Regions from separate parts of the Pseudoalteromonas sp. CO348 genome, predicted to be linked through region 1. Evidence: riboswitches for the same ligand, from Rfam matches in the RefSeq annotation. Region 1 holds a riboswitch; the other holds the start of a gene.
The links. Region 1 has a riboswitch for lysine ahead of lysC (lysine-sensitive aspartokinase 3). Riboswitches for the same ligand answer to the same signal wherever they lie in the genome.
Positions count from the first base shown of each region.

Region 2: it holds a riboswitch for lysine, as region 1 does, so the genes downstream of both, dapA (4-hydroxy-tetrahydrodipicolinate synthase) here and lysC (lysine-sensitive aspartokinase 3) in region 1, are expected to answer to the same signal.

Region 1 covers NZ_SGPI01000014.1:9,986-13,261, forward strand. The annotation lists gene nhaD (sodium:proton antiporter NhaD) at 1-689, shown strand, start outside; lysine riboswitch at 835-1,005, shown strand; gene lysC (lysine-sensitive aspartokinase 3) at 1,094-2,440, shown strand; gene EXT48_RS05910 (DUF924 family protein) at 2,563-3,093, shown strand; gene EXT48_RS05915 (sodium-dependent transporter) at 3,173-3,276, shown strand, end outside.
Region 2 covers NZ_SGPI01000005.1:25,193-28,468, forward strand. The annotation lists gene EXT48_RS01040 (PLP-dependent decarboxylase) at 1-131, opposite strand, end outside; gene EXT48_RS01045 (2,3,4,5-tetrahydropyridine-2,6-dicarboxylate N-succinyltransferase) at 131-871, opposite strand; gene dapA (4-hydroxy-tetrahydrodipicolinate synthase) at 882-1,766, opposite strand; lysine riboswitch at 1,882-2,060, opposite strand; gene EXT48_RS01055 (response regulator) at 2,203-3,276, shown strand, end outside.

The DNA.
Region 1 (3,276 bases):
TAGCCCCCTCTATTTTTAGCGTATTTATCTTAGCTGCGATGCTGTCAATCGGCATGAATGATAAGATCACCTTTGAAAAGGCTGAATTACGCAGAATTGAAAAGACTGATATCACCATTGCGCTTATCTTTTTATCAACCATTTTTGCCACGTTATTCTTAAGCGTGCAATACCATGTACCGCCGATGCTAACTTTCTTATTTGGCTTGTCTTTGATGTTCTTAATGGCGCAATTCTTGATGCGCAAGAAAGACGTTAATAAGAAAATCATCGACTATATCCGTGAAATTGAATACGACACCTTATTGTTCTTTGTGGGTGTGCTGTTATTAGTTGGTGCGTTGAAAGAGGTCGGTGTACTGTCTAAGTTTACCGATTTATATCTGCATCTTGCGCCGGAATACGCAAATTACTTGGTCGGTTTAATGAGTGCGGCGGTAGATAACGTGCCGTTGACGGCGGCGCTATTAAAAGCAGACATTACGATGACTCCAGCGCAATGGCTAACCTTTACTTATGCGACTGGCGTTGGTGGCTCTATGCTTATCATTGGTTCTGCAGCGGGGATCATTGCAATGAGCAAGGTTAAAGCCTTAACTTTCTCAAGCTATCTTAAAATGAGTATCTACCTGCTTATCGCATATACCATTGGATATAGTGGTGCGTATTTCGCGGGTCAGCTTATTTAAGACCAATGGATTTAATTTTTTACCGCTTTGGAATAAGTTTTTCATAAATAACTTGACACCTAGACGGCTAAAAGATAATTTTCTTACATCGCCCGCATTGATTGCGGGCTTTTATTTTGTTTTTATTCAGATTAACAAAGGCAAAATAAACAGAAGAGGCGCGATGCTTAGGTAGTTAGTGTGAGGTGACGAGACCAATGACCACTAGTGAGGGAAGTATTCGCCGAGGAGAAAAGTTGCTCGTCGCAACGATTCTTCGGTTTACGAGGCTGAATCCTCGGAACTGTCACCGTATTGGTGGAGAGCTTCTGGCAAAGGTCATTTCAAGCGTTCGTCTTTCTAGAAATCCCATGCCGAGTTCTCCTTATAAAATTTGACTGTGCCAACAGTCGAGAGGAGAGAAAATGAATTCGCAGTATGTTGTAGCCAAATTTGGCGGTACCAGTGTCGCTGACTTTGAAGCTATGTCTCGTTGTGCCCACATTGTTCGTGACAACCCAAATGTTCGAGTGGTGGTTGTGAGTGCATGTGCTGGCGTAACCAATCACCTGGTGACGCTAACCCAACAAAAGGAAGATGAAGCCGGGCGCAAAGCAGTTGTTGCAGCGGTTGAAAACATACAGCAAGCGATTATCGATCAAGTGTCTTTGGATGCTGATCTTGCAGAGGGTTACAAGCAAACTTTCAGTGAATTTGAAAGCCTTGCGAGTTTACCAGCACTTGGCAGACAGCAATGCGATGAAATGTTGAGCTTTGGCGAACGTTTTTCTTCTTATTTGTTTACCCAAATACTACGTAATAATCAGGTCCAGGCGTCGCGCTTTGATGTACGTAAAGTGCTTAAAACAGATAACCAATTTGGAAAAGCGAATCCAAATGTTGCAGCTACGCGTGAAGCTGCGCAAACCAATTTGGTCGCGCTACTTGGCGACACAGTGCAGGTGACGCAAGGGTTTATTGGTAGTGACCAATACGGCCAGACGACCACGCTTGGTCGTGGCGGTTCTGATTATAGTGCTGCATTGTTAGCAGAGGCAATTGACGCGTCAAGTGTGCATATTTGGACCGATGTTGTTGGTATTTTCAGTACCGATCCGCGTTTGTGTGTAAAGGCTAGACCTATTCCTCGTTTGAGTTTTGATGAAGCGGCCGAAATGGCGACATTTGGTGCCAAGGTGTTACATCCCGCAACTATATTGCCAGCGAGTCGTAAAGGTATTTCAGTATTTGTTGGTTCAAGCCGTGATCCGCAAGCGGGTGGCACTTGGATTGAAAAAGAGAAAACGGCGCAAGCAGGCATTCGTGCAGTGACACAACGTAAAAACCAAATACTATTGACGTTAAAGAGCCCTGAAATGCTTCTTGCTAGCGGCTTTTTGGCTCGTATCTTCACCATTTTAAGCAATTACAATATATCGGTTGACTTGGTAACGACTTCGGAAATTAGTGTTGCACTTACGCTGGATAATGCGCCGAATGCTTCTCGACCAGAGCTAGAACAAGCTTGTTTGGATGAACTTGGCGAGTTTTGTCATGTGACCGTTGAAAATAATCTTACTTTGGTGGCCATGATAGGTTCTGAGATCCAGTTGAAGAAGTGCCAACTTAACCTGATGGATGTGTTGTCAGAGTTTAATATTCGATTGATATGCCATGGTGCGAGCAAGCACAATCTGTGCTTTTTAGTTGAGCAGCAGGAGTCAGATCAGGTCGTGCAGTCAATTCATGCTAAATTACTAGAGGTTGCATAAGTGAATTTATTGCCCATTCGGAACTAATAAAAAAGTTGCATTATTGAGTGATGGGTGGCACTTTGTTTATAACGGTTAGGGTCTGCTGACCATCAAGTTTGTTTTTCCCTAGGAGTGCCATCATGAATTATAAAGACGTCTACGAATTCTGGTTTGTTGAATGCACTGAATCAGATTGGTGGAAGAAGTCTGCGGACTTTGATCGCATAATAAAAAATCGCTTCGGTATTTTGCACCAAATGGCGCACCAAGGTGAGCTTTCGAGCTGGAGAGCAACACCACTTGGCGCGCTGTGCGAAATCATTATCTTAGATCAGTTTTCACGCAATATATTCAGAGACACTCCAGAGGCGTTTGCCAGTGATCCTTTGGCGCTGAGCCTCACCCAACACGCCATCGAAAAGGGCTATCACCGCCAGCTCAATGATACTGAATTGATGTTTTTATACCTACCTATGATGCATAGCGAAAGTCGCATCATCCATCGTGCCGCTGATCATTATTTTCGCGACCTGCCCAATTATGATTTTGAAGTCGCGCATAAAAAAATTATCGATAGATTTGGCCGATATCCCCATCGAAACGAAATACTCAATCGCGATTCAACAGAAGAAGAAATGGACTTTCTAGAGACGCCCAACTCGAGTTTCTGAGGCACGGCTCGAACCTCTCGCATTTTTAGCGGAAGTACGTATAATCGGCCGTCTACAAAAATAATGATTGATTACAGACATGGCTCATACGCGCGATGGATTTCAAAGCCGACTTGGCTTTGTGTTAGCAGCAGCTGGTGCGGCTGTTGGACTTGGTAATATTTGGGGATTTCCCACACAAGC
Region 2 (3,276 bases), on a different contig from region 1:
ACTATTTGCTGATCAACTAAGGGCTTAACATGCGCACTTAGCTTATCTAAGTCGTAGCAAAAGAATGGTGTATCTTGTTGCTGGATCAATGCCTCAGCTGCAGTTCGCTGTGACGTGCTCAACCAAGTCATTAGCGTAGAACCTCTTCCAGCGCCAGTGATGCATCACTTTGTTCATCACGGTATTTTACGATAAGTGCGCATGACATACTTAACCCTTGCTCGCGTGCCCACTCAGTTGAGGCTGGACGAGAGCCTGGGATCACTATCGCGTTTTCAGGGATAGCTTCACCTTTGTCAAGCAAGCGCTCGTTCACGCAGTCATAGACAGGAATACTTGCTGAAAGGCGCACACCCGGTGCTAATACGGCACCGCGTTTAACAACAACCCCTTCAACCAATACACAGCCTGCACCAATAAAGGCATCGTCCTCAACAACAACAGGACTTGCTCCAACCGGTTCTAATACACCACCCACTTGCACTGCTGCACTAAGGTGCACATTTTTACCAATTTGCGCGCAAGAACCAACCAACGCATGACTATCTACCATAGTACCTGAATCAATATAGGCACCAATGTTGACATAAGCCGGTGGCATAATGATTGTGCCGGCTGCGACGTAAGCGCCACGTCTTACACTGCTTCCGCCAGGAACCATACGAACGCCATCTTGGGCAGCAAATCCGCGTGGTGCTAAGTTGTCTTTATCAACAAATCCACCTGGGAACTCCGTATTTACGCCATTTCTAAATGCTTCAAGGATCCCTTGTTTTACTTCTACGTTAGCGTGCCAATGGCCTTGCTCATCCTGTGTTGCCGCACGTACTGTGCCATTTTCTAAATCGTTTAGTAGGGTTAACCAGCTCATGTTTACTGCCTTAATTCCAAGATAAAATCGTTTTGTTCGCGCGAGTGATCGCATCGGTATGGGTGAGTTCCAAATGTGTCAGTGGCGGGCGCAAGTTTGGACTTGTGAGCTTCCCTTGCAAGTGCATTAACACTTTGACTGGTATGGGATTTGCCACTGCAAATAAGCTATTTGCAGCTTCTGACCAAGTGGTAAATAAATTAGGAGAGGTGCCGCTTAACGAGCGCCTTACAAATTCTGCGGTTTGCTGTGGCCATGCGTTTGCCGCAACAGACACCAGACCCGTTGCACCTGCTTGTGCAAAGTAGGGCATTAAGCCATCGTCGCCGCTATAGATTGCGACATCAGGCGCTGCCTGACGAAATGCTTCAAAGGTGGCAATATCACCACTGGCTTCTTTTAGTGCCCACAGATTAGGGTGGCAAGCTAGCTCGCCGAGTAGTTCAGGGGCGATAGCAACGGCACTGCGACCAGGTACATTGTAGAGCATGCAAGGGTTGTGGCTCTCATCGAGTAGTGTGCTAAACCAATGCGTCAGACCAACTTTGCCGGGCTTTGCGTAGATTGGTGAGCCAAGTAAGAGCGCATCAATGGGCTGCGTATTACAAAAGCGCACCCATTGTGTTTGCTGCTCAAGATTACTGCCGCCAACGGCAACCATGAGCGGTACGCTTGGGGCGAGCTGGCAAACAAACTCAACGATTTGTTGCTGCTCTTCTTGGGTAAGCGCAAGGCCTTCGCCGGTACTGCCTAGTAAAAGAATACCGTTACGAGCTTGCTCTTGATCGCGCACAAGCGTTGTTAATGCGCTAAAATCAACCTGATTTTCAGCATCAAAAGGCGTTACTAAAGCCGTCCACAACGGATAGTCAGATAAGTTGAATTGTGATTTCATCTCTACCGAACTTAAATCATGTTCGGAGTTAGGAGGGTGTCCAAACTTCGAACCGTTAAAATTCGAAGAGCAATGGACTTAAAAAAGATAAGGCAGCCAATGGCCTTATTTTTCTAAGACCAGAAGCTCTCCACCAAGTATGTTGGTGACAGTCGCTGGGATTCAGCCCAGTCGCCCGAAATGAGTATTAGCAAACAATAACTCAATTTCTCGGCGTGTATTCCCCTCACTAAGCTGCAACGGAGTTTGCTCTCCTTCACTTAGTTACCTGAATAACGCACCTCTTCCAGCCCTTAATTTGACGCCGTGGCATCAAACTATCTAAATAGGGTGAACACGCATTGAAACATTTTGGCCGTCTAGGTGTCAAGCATCGGACTGTAAATAATACGATTGTTAACTACACTTAACATTGCAGCTGAGACAATGCTATGAGATGAAAAACAAAAATATGTCGTTAATAAATAAAGTTAAAAATCGTTATATCGGGGCATTACTTGCTATGGCTATATTGCTGTCGATGGCGATGGGGATTATGCAGTATTTACTGTATCAGCAGAGCCAAGACGCGCACGTAATTAATATTGCGGGTATGCAGCGGATGTTGTCCCAGCGCATCGCGCTTTTCAGTGCACAAGAGGATAAAAGAGACAGTGAGGATCTTCGTCAAGCCATTGATAAATTTGAAAGTAATCATGAGTTTTTAACTAAAACAGAGAGGGGGGAGGCTATTTATCTGAATGAGGCGCTTGCAGCGCTTTACTACCAAGAGCCAGTGCAATTGGATTTGCAAAGTAATACTTTTGTCACTTTATCAAGGTCTCAGTTTCAGCAGCCAACTCCTCAATTAGTGGAACAAATCTTTACTGCGTCTCAGCATATACTCCCAAACCTGAATGATGCCGTTTCACTATTCGAGCAGCATGCGCGAAGTAAAACAGAGATGGTGAGGAGAATAGAATTGTTAATTTGGCTGCTTGGACTGTTGCTGCTGTTTATAGAAGCGAAACTTGTATTTCGCCCGATGGCGCGAGAGATTGCTGAAGCACTTGATAAATTAGAGGCGGCAAGAAAGCTTGCCGATGATGCTCTGCACTCAAAATCACGATTTTTAGCGCGTGTCAGTCACGAGCTAAGAACGCCACTGCAGGCCATTCAGGGGTATTTAGATGAATATCTGAGTAACAAAGATACCCAGCAATTACAGCATGTGAAAAGCGCAGCAAATCAATTGGATGTATTACTTTATTCGGTTCAAGACTTTAATAACCTTTCCGAGCAAGAAGTGGTCATTGAGCGTCATCAAGTCGCGTTGCGAGAAGTAATAAAATCGGCCTGTATTGCCTTTCAATTAACCGCACATAAGAAATCTCTCGCTTTTAATTTGGCGTTGAGTAATGAGTTAGATGTGACTTGTTATTGTGATAGTAAGCGTGTTGGTTGGTTGATCAGTGAATTGGTCAATAACGCAATTAAATTTACTGAGCGTGGCAGCATTCAAGTATTTGCG